DNA from 2 places in the Pelorhabdus rhamnosifermentans genome. Region 2 is predicted to be linked to the other one. Evidence: riboswitches for the same ligand, from Rfam matches in the RefSeq annotation. Region 2 holds a riboswitch; the other holds the start of a gene.
What was found. A riboswitch is a leader RNA that binds a small molecule or an ion and turns the genes downstream of it on or off. The one in region 2 is predicted to bind S-adenosylmethionine.
Positions count from the first base shown of each region.

Region 1: it holds a riboswitch for S-adenosylmethionine, as region 2 does, so the genes downstream of both, Ga0466249_RS18205 (methionine ABC transporter ATP-binding protein) here and metK (methionine adenosyltransferase) in region 2, are expected to answer to the same signal.

Region 1 is NZ_JAHGVE010000018.1:24,172-32,134, reverse strand. Features, by position in the region: gene Ga0466249_RS18225 (D-2-hydroxyacid dehydrogenase) at 1-290, shown strand, start outside; gene Ga0466249_RS18220 (HDIG domain-containing metalloprotein) at 287-826, opposite strand; gene hisZ (ATP phosphoribosyltransferase regulatory subunit) at 830-2,020, opposite strand; gene Ga0466249_RS18210 (YerC/YecD family TrpR-related protein) at 2,017-2,334, opposite strand; SAM riboswitch class I at 2,520-2,625, shown strand; gene Ga0466249_RS18205 (methionine ABC transporter ATP-binding protein) at 2,699-3,745, shown strand; gene Ga0466249_RS18200 (methionine ABC transporter permease) at 3,726-4,379, shown strand; gene Ga0466249_RS18195 (MetQ/NlpA family ABC transporter substrate-binding protein) at 4,398-5,213, shown strand; gene Ga0466249_RS18190 (TetR/AcrR family transcriptional regulator) at 5,255-5,884, opposite strand; gene Ga0466249_RS18185 (hypothetical protein) at 5,998-6,303, opposite strand; gene Ga0466249_RS18180 (WG repeat-containing protein) at 6,819-7,963, opposite strand, start outside.
Region 2 is NZ_JAHGVE010000004.1:83,227-91,189, reverse strand. Features, by position in the region: gene priA (primosomal protein N') at 1-1,702, opposite strand, end outside; gene Ga0466249_RS06515 (hypothetical protein) at 1,772-1,939, opposite strand; gene metK (methionine adenosyltransferase) at 2,052-3,239, opposite strand; SAM riboswitch class I at 3,308-3,414, opposite strand; gene coaBC (bifunctional phosphopantothenoylcysteine decarboxylase/phosphopantothenate--cysteine ligase CoaBC) at 3,461-4,666, opposite strand; gene rpoZ (DNA-directed RNA polymerase subunit omega) at 4,666-4,872, opposite strand; gene gmk (guanylate kinase) at 4,909-5,562, opposite strand; gene remA (extracellular matrix/biofilm regulator RemA) at 5,552-5,815, opposite strand; gene Ga0466249_RS06485 (YicC/YloC family endoribonuclease) at 5,859-6,743, opposite strand; gene Ga0466249_RS06480 (hypothetical protein) at 6,960-7,556, opposite strand; gene dapF (diaminopimelate epimerase) at 7,589-7,963, opposite strand, start outside.

The DNA of each region.
Region 1 (7,963 bases), on a different contig from region 2:
CGGCCTACTTCATCAATATCGCCCGAGGGGATGTTGTAGTAGAAGCAGACCTCATTGCCGCCTTACAAGCAGAAGAAATTCAGGGAGCCGGACTGGATGTATTTATGAATGAACCTTTGCCAAAAACAAGCCCCTTATGGGAAATGCCCAATGTCATTATTACACCCCATAGTGCAGCCATGTCGCCTTATTATATGGATCGAGCCATGAAGCTATTTGCTGACAATCTATCACGCTTTATAGAAAAAACAGATATGCACAATGTGATTGATAAATACAAAGGCTATTAATTCATTTGATCAGCCTGACGTAAAATAACGAGTTCAGGTGAATCATCGGCAGCTGGAAGATCATGATGCTTGGCAACAAGTTCAATAATTTCCGGCTCCGCGCCCAATTTTTGTAAACGGCAAGCACCCATTTCACCATGATGATAATAAACAAACAAGACCTGGCGAAAATTTGCTAGGTCATATTTTATATACTTTGTTCCTTTTGTTTCGGACCAACGACGCGAAAAGTTCGGAAAAGCCGCTGAAAAAAGCACAGCCATGACCTTCATGGCTGTGCTTAAATTCTTTTCGGCACGCCCTATGTCATGAAGCAAAGCCGAACGCACCAGTAACCTCTGTTTACTGTGCATCATCGGCTTCATTAGTTGCTGTGCACAATAGGCAACATTCAAAGAATGACGCCTATCAGGCAAGGTCATTTGTTGAAATAACGCCTGTTCAGTTGTTGTTAAATAGTGACTCAGAAAGTCTTCGTCAGCTTGGTCTATTTTGGCTGTTAGGGCGCGCAAAAATTGTTTTACTCGTTTAAACATCGCTTAGTCTCCACAATAAATCAGTTCTTCATACCCTTTGTCACGAACAAATTCTGCTGCTTCTTGTCGACTTTGCGGCAAAAAAGCCAAAGCCACGCGCGCACCCTTTTTTCGAAGCTCAGTAGCCGTTTGAATCGCCTCCTGAGCTTTATTTTCCGTCCAAGCTACATAGAGACTTTTTTCAACAATAGGCAGTTCAATATGCTGCCGTTCTAAAGCCAATAATATGCGTTCCATTCCTAAGGCAAAACCTGTAGCAGGAGAATCGGCACCAAAAGAAGCCAATAATTGATCATAACGACCACCACCGCAAACAGGAAACCCAAGTCCCGGCGTATAGCCTTCAAATACAATTCCTGTATAATAATCAAAATCGCGAATCATGCCAAGATCAAATTCCACATGATCAGCCACGCCATAATTTTTCAATAGTTCAAAAACCTGGGCAAGATCATCCAAAGCCTGCCGCGAAACATCATGCTGAGCAAACTTCCGGGCCGCTACAAGCAGTTCTTCCTTACCATGCAGCAGTGGCAGTTCTAATAATACCTGTTGGGCTTCAGACGACAGGCCCGAGGCTGCCACAGCCTCTTTTAGCGCCACCAAATCCCGCGCCATCAGAAGCTGTTTGATTTGCTGGCGCTCAATGACTGATAAGTGACTTTCTTCCATGAGCCCGCTAATAAACTGCATATGTCCTAAACTAATTTGAAAATCTTTCAACCCGCAAGCGGCCATAGTTTCTACTGCCAAAGCAATGACTTCTGCATCAGCTGCCGGGCCGGGAACCCCCATAAGTTCGACACCTGCCTGATGAAATTCACACTGCCTGCCTGCCTGGTATTCCTCTTGGCGAAAAACACTGGCCAAATAAGACAAGCGAAGTGGACGGTCTACTTCATGAAGACGAGTTGACGCCACACGCGCAATCGGTGTCGTCATCTCAGGACGCAATACGAGGAGCCGATTGGTCTGGTCAAAAAATTTAAACATATTTTGTGCATAACCCGTGCTTTCAGATGCCACTGCGACCGTTTCCAAATATTCAAAAGTCGGGGTAATGACTTCATCGTAATCCCAGGCAGCGAAAAGATTAGCCAAACGATTTTCAATCACTCTTTTTCGTTTCGCTTCCTGTGGCAAGAAATCACGTGTTCCATAAGCTATTTGCGGCAAAAATTGGTTGTTTTTCATTCAGGCTTCTCCTCTTTCTTTGTTGTTTCCAACCTCGGCAAAATCATCTTGTAACCATCAGCCCCATAATAAAGGCAGCGTTTTACGCGGCTGATTGTGGCTGTACTCGCCCCCGTCTCAGTCACAATATCATCATAAATGGTACCATTTTTAAGCATTCTGGCCACTTCCAAGCGCTGCGCCATGGCCTTTAGTTCACTAATGGTACAAATATCTTCAAAAAACTGATAGCATTCTTCTAAATTTTCAATAGCCAACACAGCCCGAAATAATTGATCGGTGTGAGGGTCTTGTAATTTTGGATTGATTGACATAGAATCCCTCCGTTCTTTCGCTTTTTTAAATCATTTCGCTATAAAGGAATCAACTTCCTTCTTATTGCTTTCATTCTTTCCCACTTTAATTAATAAAATTAATAATTTAACAAAACTACTTGAATAAAATTTTTCTTGACAGGATTTTTACTCTTTGCTATCATATTTCTTAACAACTTCACATCCTTTCATCAAGAGTTGGCTGAGGGACTGGCCCAATGAAGCTACGGCAACCATCGTGTAAACGAACGGTGCCAATTCCGACAGGAGAAAAATCCTGGCAGATGAAGAACAAGGTTTCAACTTGACCTCTTCCTCTGTATGTGGAAGAGGTTTTCTATTTTTATTAAGGAGGAAAGATACTTTGATTACTTTACAGCAAATCTCAAAAACTTATCAAGGCTCATCTGGCCCTGTCCCGGCCTTAACCGATATTAATCTTCATGTGGCCAAAGGAGATATTTTTGGTATTATCGGCAAAAGTGGTGCAGGCAAAAGTACGCTCATTCGCTGCATTAATATGCTTGAACGGCCCACAACAGGAACCGTTACCGTTGACGGTCAAGCACTGTCGAACTTAAAAGAAAAAGATCTCAGAGAAGCACGTAAAAAAATCAGTATGATTTTCCAGCACTTTAATTTGCTATCGTCGCGAACAGTTTTTGACAATGTGGCCTTCCCCTTAGAACTGGCTGGCAAAAGCAAAGCCGAAATTCAAGCGGAAATCCAACCTCTTCTGGAACTCGTGGAACTATCTGACAAACAGAATCACTATCCTGCTCAGCTCAGTGGTGGACAAAAACAGCGCGTGGGTATCGCCCGGGCCTTAGCCAGTCATCCCAAAGTATTGTTGTGTGATGAGGCCACATCCGCCCTTGATCCTCAGACAACCCATTCCATTTTGAATTTACTCAAGGACATTAATAAAAAATTTCAGTTAACCATTGTACTCATAACGCATGAAATGCAAGTCATTAAAGAAATTTGCAACAAAGTCGCTGTAATTGAAGATGGACGGATTGTTGAAGAAGGACCTGTACTCGATATTTTCACAACCCCCCAATCAGCAACAACACAAGACTTCATTAATACGCTGGCTAAAAATAATATCGAAGAACTCCTTGGTAATCGCGTCATCACCAAAGACGCCACAGCAAGCAACAATTTGCTGATTAAATTAACCTTTTTCGGTACCTCAGCAGATGAACCCGTCATTGCAAGTCTCATTCGTCAGTTTAATGTTGAAGCGAACATCCTCTATGGTAACATTGATCATATTAATGGTACCCCCTATGGTACACTTGTTCTAGAGCTATCAGGCGAGCAGCCCAAAATTCAAGCAGCATTTACCTTCTTACAAGCCAAAGATTTAAGAATTGAGGTGATTGGTTATGTCGCAAGAAATTGTTAATTTACTTACAACCGCCTTAGGTCAAACGATCTATATGGTAACGATTTCTGCACTTATTGCTACGTTCATCGGTATCCCCCTTGGTGTCACACTTGTAACAACAAGTAAAGGACATATTCTTGAAAAGCCGGCCTTAAATAAATTTTTAGCCATCATTGTCAATGCCACACGTTCCGTGCCATTTATCATTTTAATGGTGGCCATTATTCCTCTCACACGAATCATTGCCGGTACCTCGATTGGCACAAGTGCTGCTATGGTTCCGCTAAGCATTGCCGCCATTCCTTTTGTCGGTCGTATTATCGAATCCGCCTTAAAAGAAGTGGATCACGGACTCATTGAAGCCGCTCAGTCACTCGGTGCCTCACCGCTTCAAATTATTTGGAAAGTATTAATTCCTGAAGCCATGTCGGGTATTGCGCTGGGACTGACCATTACAGTCATTAATCTCATTGGTTATTCTGCCATGGCAGGTGCCATCGGCGGCGGCGGTCTGGGCGACCTTGCCATTCGCTACGGCTATCAGCGGTTTCGCGGCGATATTATGCTCATGACAGTGATTATTCTCATTATTATGGTTCAAGTTGTACAGGGCCTAGGCGATTATGTTGCGCATCGCTTAAATAAACGCTAATTTATTGGAGGAATTCACATGAAAAAGCTGATTCAATTCTTAACTACCAGCCTGCTTGTGGTCTTCTCTTTGACCTTGCTCGCAGGCTGCGGCAGTCAAAGCACTGCCCCGGAAAATAAAGTCATTAAAGTCGGCGTCACTGCTGGTCCCCATGCCGAAATTATGGATGAAGTGAAAAAGTTGGCTGAAAAGCAGGGACTCAAAATCGAAGTCGTTGAATTTAACGATTATATTCAACCCAATGTCGCCCTCAATCAAGGGGATATTGATCTCAACAGTTTTCAACATGAACCCTACCTAAAAAATATTGTCAAAGACCGTGGTTTTGATATTGTATCCATTGGCAAAGGCGTTATTTTCCCCATGGGAATTTACTCGAAGAAAGTAAAAGACTTAAATCAAGTGGCTGATGGCGGAACCATCGCCATTCCAAACGACCCAACAAACGGGGGGCGCGCACTTTTACTGTTACAGCAAAAAGGACTGTTGAAATTAAAAGAAGGTGCGGGTCTCACAGCCTCTGCCGACGATATTGCTGAAAATCCAAAACATTTGAACATAAAAGAACTGGATGCCGCTCAAATTCCTCGTTCACTTGATGACATTGATGCCGCTGCCATTAACACCAATTACGCCCTTACAGCTGGTTTAAACCCTGTAAAAGATTCGATTGCTTTAGAAAGCGGTGAATCACCTTATGCCAATATCATTGCTGCCCGTGGCCAAGATAAAGACAATCCGGCTTATTTAAAACTTGTTGAAATTTATCACTCTGATCAAATAAAAGCCTTTATTCAAGAACACTTCAAAGGCTCCGTCATTGCCGGCTGGTAATATAAAGATAGGACCCGTTCATAACGAACGGGTCCTGTTTCTTATTCTCGCCAAGCCACACCGTGAAAAAAAATATCCGCTATTTGTATGGCCGATTTTTCAAAACTTTCCGGTGTCGTACCGGCAAATTTTTGAAAGACCATCATCATAATGACACTAAAAAGTCCGTAAGCAGCCTGATTGGCATTACACGGACGAATCACTTGCTGTTCTATGCCTTCACGGATGACTTCTTCTAACAACGCAATGGTAGCATGAAAAGCACTGCGATACTTATCACGTTGTTTTTCCGTTAAACCACTACTACCGGAAAAGCCACGCATTTCATGCATCAACACGCGCCATAAGTCAGCATTTGTAACATAAAACTGCAAATACATGCGAATAAGCAATTGAATTTTTTGCATTGGCGGCTGTAAACTTTCCACAACATCCTGAATAGCCAATTCAAAGGGATCGCTTCGTTCTTTCACAAGGATGTAAAAGAGCTCTTCTTTATTATGAAAATAATTGTACACCGTACCTTTGCCTGTCGCAGCCAAGTCAATAATCTCATCAATCGTAGCCCGATGATAACCTTTTTGGGAAAATATAACATACGCTGCATCCAAAATTTGCTCACGCTTCGTACGCATGTCTTCTGCCGCTTCCCGTTCATGTCGATAAACCATGTGCGCCTCCGTAACTATACTCTCTATTCATTATAAAAACTTGCTTAAGCTCTGTCAATGTAACAGTTTGTTTTCCAGCGTACCCGTCATTATGAGTCCCTTACTATCTTTCCCTACCTCCGGACCGATTCCCACATTGACGACTGCATAATAAGGCTTATGCCATCAGCAAATCCTTGATTATAAAATATCTCACTGACGGTAGCTTCATGATGCGTAAAATAGTCCTGCCATTTATTTAGTTTTTTTAAATCCTCTTTCGACAATGTTGCGGCTAACTCTTTCAATAATTGTTCACTTCCCCGCTCGGCCCAATAGCAATCACCCGATACCTGTCCTAAGTCCCTCAGATTACCCTCATTATGCATAGCCCGCAATTCCCTTGTCACCGTTTCAAAAATGCGCATCCCATCACTCATAATACTATTATCCTCCTCCAAATTCAGGCTGCCATACCGCCCGTCTAAGGAGGAAATTAAAAGGCGCACGCGAGGTCTCTTTCTGACCTACACATGCGCTTTGCTCTATCGTTTGCATAGTTCTTGCATGCAGCCGCTAAGCTCTGTCAGCACGCCCCACACTTATGATACCGAACATACCATCGCTTGTATCAAACAAGGCCACACGGTATAATAGTAAGTATCGTCGTGGACAGTTCGCTGTTACGTGTAGGTGCTCAGCCACCTGCTCGTGCCTGAAAGTGGTTCCAACACTTTCAGGACACGGCGACTTTTTAATTTCCGCCTATTTTTATTATAGTCCTTTGTCCAAAGATTGCAAGCAAATAGACCGACGAAGTCAGTATTTTTTTCTGAATTTTCAATACGAGTCACCCCACAACATTTGCTCGGGATGATTTTTTTTATGTCCGCGAACCTTTGATTAAATTATATGTTATTACTATTTACTAACTATCGCTTATTAGAATAGTTTACTACATTACTAAAAATAGCCCCGCATCATTAAAGCTTGGCTGGATAACCAATTTTCCACTTTTATTCATATATCCCCATTTTCCATCAACCTTTACTGCAACTAGACCATTAGAAAAATCCGATAATTTTGAGACGCCGTGCCATGACTTAATCACAACTTTTCCATCAATATTGATTACACACCACATATCATTATACTTAACTACTGCTAAGTCTTCATTAAAGTTATGAACTTCATCAAACTGCGGTAAAATTGTAACCTTTCCCTCTTTTGAAAGAAATCCCCACTTTCTATCCTGGTTCACTGCAGCCAAACCATCCGAAAATGGATAAACCTCATCAAACTGATAATTCGATAAAAGCTTTCCACTTTTATTTACAACCCCCCACTTGCCATTAACCTTTACCTTAGCTATACCATCTTGGAATTGTGACATTTCTTCATATTGAGGCGTAATGACAAATGTGCCCTTTTTATCAACACAGCCCCATTTATCGTCAATCTTTACAATTGCCAAACCATCATTATATGTATTCACACAATCATATTTTGTCGGCACAATAACTTTTCCACTCCGATCAATATAACCGCGTTTTTCATTGCTCTTTATGTCTCTAGTATCTATTTCATAATAATTGACGCTAGCCCCAACGGCAAATGCCAATACGTCAAAAAATCCCACACTTTTTTTTGTTACCCGAACTTCAGCCAGACCATCCTGAAAGGGTAGAACAGTATCAAACGGTGCCGTGAATAAAACATTACCCGTTTTATCAATATACTTCCATTTCCCATCAATATTTACTGCTGACAAACCTTCATTAAATCCGTGTGCGACACCTTTAAATTGTGCACCTATTATTAAACCGCCATTTTTATCAATATAACCCCACTTGTCATTAATTTTCACAGCAGCTAAACCTTCACTATACCCCATCGCTTCTTGGTATTGGCATGGTATTACTATTTTCCCGCTTCGATCAATAAAGCCCCATTTATCATCAGTTTTCACCGGCGCTAGTTCTTCTGAAAAAAATTGTTCTTCGGTAAACTGTGCCGGAATTATCGGCTTCCCATTATTATCATAAAAGCCCCATTTTTTATTATCTTTTACGAGAGCTACACCGTCTTTAAATCCTTTTA
Region 2 (7,963 bases):
CTGTCCCAAAATATTTAATATAACGACTCTGACAGGCTGGACAAACATCAGGCAAAGGAAAAGTCTGGCGGCAATAATGACATTTCAATTGTTTTCCTACAGCATGATAAACCAAGGCAATGGCACAATGGGGGCAGCGAATAACATGACCACATTCCCGGCACAAAACAAACGTGGAATAACCGCGTCGATTAATCAAAACGATGGCTTGCTGCTTGTGGCTGACTGTACGAACAAGTAACTCAGCCAACTCATCAGAAATGATAGAACGCTTTCCTTCTTTCATCTTCGCTGCCAAATCCACAACAGTCACGTGCGGCATAACAGAGCCATCAATGCGTTTCGTTAAAGATAGCAATTGATAATGCCCCTGCTCGGCTTCATAAAAACTTTCCAAGGACGGAGTCGCGCTCCCCAAAATAACCGTTGCGCCTGTCTTGGAAGCGCGAAAGACAGCGACTGTCCGGGCATGATAGCGAGGTGTTTCTTCTTGTTTATACGTAAACTCATGCTCTTCATCAAGAATAATCAGTCCTAAATAATGAGCGGGCGCAAATAACGCCGAGCGAGCACCAATCACAATCCCCGCACTTTCTTCTTTCATTCGCTGAAAACCATCAAATCGTTCACCTAAGCTTAAACGGCTATGAATGACAACCACATCATCACCAAATCTTGCTTGAAAGCGCCGAACAATTTGCCCAGTGAGAGCAATTTCCGGGACAAGGACAATGACTTGTTTACCTTGCTTACGAGCTGCAGCCGCTGCGGCAAGATAGACTTCTGTTTTGCCGCTACCTGTCACACCATGCAGTAAAAAGGTTTTGAACTTTCCAGCCTGAATTGTCGGAATAATTTTTTCAAGAACAGCTTGCTGCTCAACTGTATAACAAGGTGGCGCAGCATCTTGCTGTGGCTTATGATAACTATTCCGTAAAACTTGGATTTCCTGCATCTCAATCAGTCCGGCTTGGACAAGCTTTTTGGCTGTAGCCAGTTGAATACCTTGCTGTTTCAATTCTTTCCATGAATAGCTATGCGCTTTAAGTAGCGTGAGAAGTTTTTGCTGCGCTGGTTTATGAGACAAGTCAACATCCTGAAGTTTGTCCAGGTCTAAACAAAGAGTAACTACCTTTTCCGTTTTAATTGAGGCCTTTTTGACTGTAAGAATTTTCACAGACACTAATCCTTTATCAATAAGCCCCTTTATGGCATTCCCTTTGCCTATCCCCTGTCGCTCCAAGTCTTTTTGAGTCACAAATTTCTGGCTGGCAATAAGCTGAAAAAGCTTTTGTTGTTCATCACCCAGTTCAGTTAGCAGCATAGATCTCTCTGAATCAGATAACTTTTCATTCAAAACATAGCCTGATTTGGATGTAATACCACTTTTACCCGGAATAAAGAGACGTAAAGCATCCGATAAGGAACATAAATAATAATCAGCAATAGCATGAGCTGTTGCAATCATGGCAGAATCAAACCAAGGGCTTTCATCTAAAGAGGATAAAATGAATTTTAACGAATCATGCTCTACTACCGTATCCTTAACATCCAAGACAAAACCCTCAACCCGCCTAGGTCCAAAGGGCACAACAACACGACACCCCACTGTCACCTTGAGATGTCCCGGAATTAAATAGGTAAAAGCCTTGTCAAGTGACTTTGCTGTAATATTCACAAATACTTCGGCTACCTTCGTCATACTTTCACCACTCAATAAAAAGTAAGGAGACTAAAAATAGCCTCCTTACTTAAAATAAATTACTTATTTTTATTTCGCCAAAAAATCATCGATCCCTGCTAAAAACTCCGTTTTGTCTGAAAAGCAGTTTGCATCTTGTTCATCAGGCAACCAATCATCATAACCTGTATCCATGGGAGATCGTTTGAAAAAACGCCTTATCTTGTGATTTCGTGGTGACGAAAAACGAACTTTCATGTTATCATCTCCTGTCAACAATAAGCAATTTTTACTACTCTTCGTACTTCAAAATCAATCATAAACGTGTTATTAGTATGACCGCACAAGAAGTTTTCTATCGAAAAAAAGTTTACAAACCTGCTTCCTGCCGAAGAATAGCCGCTTTATCTGTCTTCTCCCAAGGCAGATTTAGATCATTGCGACCAAAATGTCCATAAGCTGCTGTCTGACGATAAATAGGACGGCGCAAATCAAGCATTTTAATAATTCCTGCTGGACGCAAATCAAAATGTTTCTTCACAAGCGCTACAATAACAGCATCATCCACTTTACCTGTATCAAATGTTTCAACTAAAATAGAAACAGGCTGAGCAACACCAATGGCATAAGCAAGCTGAATTTCGCATTTATCAGCCAAACCACCTGCCACAATATTTTTAGCCACATAACGAGCAGCATAAGCACCACTGCGGTCTACCTTCGTTGGATCCTTGCCTGAAAAAGCACCGCCGCCATGACGAGCCATCCCGCCATAAGTATCAACAATAATTTTCCGGCCTGTCAGCCCACAATCCCCCTGAGGCCCCCCCACAACAAAACGGCCTGTTGGATTAATATAATATTTCGTATCATTATCAAGTAATTCACTCGGAACAATCGGTTTAATCACATGAGCAACAAGATCTTCCTCAATCGTTTTTAAGTCCACTTCAGGTCCGTGCTGAGTCGAAATAACAATGGTATCAATCCGTTTTGGCTTGCCATCAACATATTCCACAGTAACCTGTGTTTTACCATCCGGACGCAAATAAGGCAATTTATTTGACTTTCTTACCGATGATAACTGAAGAGAAAGTTTATGAGCCAAAGAAATCGGCAAAGGCATGAAATCATCTGTTTCATTTGTTGCATAACCAAACATCATGCCTTGGTCTCCTGCCCCAATAGCATCGATCTCCATTTCACCTTTTTTAGCTTCCAGGGCTTTATCAACTCCCATCGCAATATCGGCTGATTGCTCATCAATGGAAATTAACACGCCGCACGTGTCACCGTCAAACCCAAATTTTGCCCGCGTATAACCAATATCTTTAATTGTATTGCGCACAATTTTCGGTATATCGACATAACAATTTGTTGTAATTTCGCCAGCCACATGAACCTGCCCTGTTGTAATAAGAGTCTCACAAGCCACTCTGGCAAAGGGGTCCTGCCCAATTAAAGCATCTAAAATACTATCCGATATTTGATCAGCTATCTTATCGGGATGTCCTTCAGTAACTGATTCAGATGTAAAAAACTGCTGTCTATTTGCCATAATAAATCCCTCCTAAATCATCATTTGCATAACAAAAAGCTCCCACAACAAGGGGAGCGATTATTTCTCTCCCATCTCGCAAGAATCTCTCGCCGGAATTGGCACCGTTTTAGCCTAAACTAAATGGTTGCCGCAGTATCATCGGGCCAGTCCCTCCACCATCTCTTGATGAGTCGATATGTATTTTACCAATAAAATTGTATAGCAAATACCCAAAAAAATCAAGTCCTATTTGTAACTAATTCGCGAATATAGTCGAGAATACAACAAGCAAGCTTCTCCTTCGGCATTTGCGGCAAATCAACGATTTTTCCATCCCGAAAAAGAAGTTTGGCAATATTCGTGTCGACATTAAATCCAGCGCCAGGCGCTGTAACATCATTGGCCACAATCATATCTAAATTTTTCTCGTTCAATTTTTTCTTTGCATAATTCACAACATTTTGTGTCTCAGCAGCAAAACCAACAAGAAGCTGTCTTTCTTTAATTTGACCCAATTCCCGCAAAATATCCGGATTTTTTGTTAATTTTAAAATAAGCGTATCATCATTCTTTTTGATTTTTTGCATCTCAGCAACTTCAGGACGATAATCAGCCACAGCGGCCGCTTTCACAACAATATCACAGGAAAAAAAATTCTTCAGCACTTCCTCGCGCATTTCAGCAGCACTTTCCACTTTAACCACCGTAACATTCGGCGGATGGGAAAGTCCTGTTGCACCTGAAACAAGAATCACCTTTGCCCCGCGGCGTGCGGCTTGTGCTGCAATGGCGTAACCCATTTTCCCGCTTGAACGATTGCCGATATAACGGACAGGGTCAATGGCTTCCCTTGTACCGCCTGCTGTGACTAATAAATTTTTTCCTGCAAAATCATTCTCAGCAGCAACATGGTCGACGACAAAATTCACGATATCACAAGGATCTGGCAAACGCCCCACACCTTCAGTACCGCAAGCGAGTAGCCCGCGCGCAGGTTCTATAAACTGATAACCAAGCAATGTAAGTTCCTGGATATTTTTTTGCACAATCGGATTGCAATACATCTGTGTGTTCATGGCTGGTGCAAAAATCACCGGCGCTTTCGTCGCCATCACTGTCGTTGAAAGCATATCATCAGCAATACCATTCGCTATTTTCCCAATGATATTTGCTGTCGCCGGTGCAACTAAAAAGACATCAGCCATGGTTGCCAAAGCAATATGCTCAACATTCCACTGTTTCATTTCTCCCCACATGCTGACAACAACCGGGTTGGCACTCATTTCCTGGAAAGTCAGCGGCGTAACAAAACGAGCTGCCGATTCCGTCATAATAACATGAACAATAGCACCCATTTTACGTAATCTACTGACAATATCCACTGCCTTATAAACAGCGATCCCACCAGTCACTCCAAGGACAACCTGTTTACCTGCAAGTGACACTATTTTATGCCTGCTTTCGTGCGTTCATAACCAATCTTTGATTGAGCAATTTCTTCTAAAGCCATCGTTACAGGCTTACTTGATCTACATTCAACAAGTTGTTCCTCACCGTCCATAAGCTGGCGGGCCCGTTTGGCAGCAAGCACAACTAAAGTATATTTACTGTCTACCTTATTCACTAATCTATCTAATGATGGATAAATCATTAGAAATCCCCTCCTGCAGTAACCATTAATTTTTAACTATTTTTCATTTACAAGACTGCCGCATGTACAAATTTGTTCAATTACAGCCGTGTTACGAGAAATGCGACAATGTTCCGCTTCAATAATTGATTTTACCTGACTAACTGCTGTTTCAACAATATCATTGACAACAACATAATGATACTCCTTGGCACAAGTAAGTTCTTGCTTAACACAGCCCAACCGTTTTCTAATTACACTTTCGCTATCTGTTCCCCTTGTTACAATTCGATGTTCCAGTTCATCAAAAGAAGGTGGCAAAATGTAGATAAAGACCCCTTGTGGAAAAGAATGCTTGACTTTCATAGCCCCTTGAATATCAATTTCCAGTATCACATCATGTCCCGCCGCAAGCTCTTCTTCCACATAACGGCGCGGAGTTCCATAATAGTTTCCATAAACTTCGGCCCATTCTAATAACTCATTTTTGTTACGCATTTCTTGAAATCTCTCTTCAGAAAGGAACCAATAATTCACACCATGTTCTTCGCCCGCGCGTTTGGCACGTGTCGTAACGGAAATAGAATAATGAATCGCAGGAGAGGAACGCAATAAAGCTTTGCAAATCGTTCCTTTGCCAGCTCCAGATGGACCGGAAATTACGAGCAGAGCTCCCTGGCGTCGTAATTTTCTGCCGTCTTTATTCTTCATCGTCACTCGTATCCCTACTTGCTAGACGATGAGCTACCGTTTCAGGCTGTACAGCAGATAAAATGACATGATCACTATCGACAATAATAACGGCACGCGTCCGACGACCATATGTAGCATCAATTAGCATCCCTCGATCACGCGCTTCTTGAATAATTCGTTTTATTGGTGCAGACTCAGGACTGACAATGGATATAATGCGATTTGCTGATACAATATTGCCAAAACCAATATTAATAAGTTTAATTTCCATGCTTCCATTCCCCCTGTTTTCTTTCTAGTAATTCCGCTTCTCACTACTCTATATTTTGGATTTGCTCGCGAACCTTCTCAATTTCGCTTTTCATGGCCACAGTAAGCGTCGCAATGTGAAAATCATTGGCTTTTGATGCAATTGTATTTGTTTCACGATTAAATTCCTGCACCAAGAAATCCAATTTGCGTCCCACTGCCTCACTACTATCTAAGATGCTCGTAAACTGATCAAAGTGGCTTTTTAGCCGCACAATCTCTTCTGTAATAGAAATGCGATCTGCAAACAAAGCGGCTTCTTGCAGCAAACGACCTTCATCAGGCGCAGCCTGAACTGATTGCAATAGCTCCGTCATGCGTTCTGTAATCTTTTGCCGATATTCCTCAACAACTAGTGGCGCCCGTTCTTCAATCTGCGCTAAAAGTTTACGCATACCAGCAATACGTTTAGCAAAGTCTTGTTCTATATTATTGCCTTCTGCTACACGCATACTCATTAAATGTTCAAGAGCCACTCCGATAGCAGAAGACAATTTTGGCCACAACAAAGTAACATCTTCACATACTTCCTCTACCTTCAATACATCAGGATAACGAGCAATTTGACTAACTGATTCATTATATCCTGTATCAAACAATTCAGCAAGCTCATTCACTGCCTTATGGTAAGCCATTGCCAGTTCCTTGTCAACTCTGACCAAACGTTTGGACTCACTATAGGTATCAACAGAAATAAAAACATCAATACGACCACGCGTCAAACTTACCGCGACTTGCCGACGTATTTTATCTTCGAGTGAAGCAAATGTTTTTGGCATGCGAATAACAATCTCATTATAACGATGATTTACTGCCTTAATTTCCACAACGAGTCGGTGATCTCGATCCAAGAATTCACCGCGTCCAAAACCAGTCATACTCTTGAGCACCTATCGCACCATCCTTTATATTCCTTATTATAGGCGGAAAAAATACAAATAATGCTAACTAACAGTTTCTATTTCGCTGTTTTTAGTATATTTCCTCTTTTTTAAACAACAGATGCCTAAATCGGCTATTAAGAGTAAACTATTACTACTAAAAATGCCAAACAACCTCTGTCTGATTTTCTATCGGGCAGAAGTTGTTTGGCTAGATGATCTTCTTTAGCGAATGAGCTTCATATTAAAATGAAAACGAACCTGCTTATCTTTAAATGCCACAACAAGTACAAGCGGACTATCGTAACGAATATCATCATCTACAAAATAATAATAACCCGAAAATAAATAAAACGATTTATCCTTTACAATTATCACAGGTTTGGTTTCTGTTTGCAGCTGAACCTGATAAACAAAAAAGCGGCTATTTTTTTGTTCAATCCATACAGATAAATCCGTGGGAATTATCGGCTCAGTTAAATATAACTGAATCATAAAGGTCAAAAATCCCGCATAGTCTTGCCAAATTTTCGTACCGTCTTGGAGCAAAACGGGAGCATTATTCAGCATTTTTGACCTGGCATCTGCCGCTACCACCAAAAAGGGCGTATAACAATAAGCCTGATTAGGAATAGGCCCAAACTGATCTGCCTGTTCTTCATTGGAACGCCAAGGGGCCAAAAAAGCCTCATTGGAAAGATTGATATTGTGAATACCATACAATTGCGCCTCATTCACGTGGTCATACAGGCTAGTAGCCGACGCTACTGAAAAAAATCCTATACTCAACAAAAAGAGAATCAGTACGCCAATTTTTTTCACATTCTCACACTCCTGAAAAATGCTTCACCTCATCAAGATAAATTTCCGAAATACTGACCAGAATAAACTTCTACAGCGGGGCCTGACATATAGACATGATTATTTTCGGCCCATTCCACAACTAAATCACCGCCATCTAGATGAACAAGGGCCTTCCGTTCCGTCTTGTCATTCAAGACAGCTGCCACAATAGTAGCACTCGTTCCTGTCCCGCAGGCAAGTGTCACAGCAGCACCCCGTTCCCATACACGCATACGCATTTCAGCTTTACTTAGAACCTGAACAAATTCTACATTGGTTTTTTTCGGAAACATGGGGTGCGTTTCAATTTGCGGCCCCACTTGTTCCAAATCAACGTCAGACATATTATCAACAAAAATCACACAATGAGGATTCCCCATCGAAAC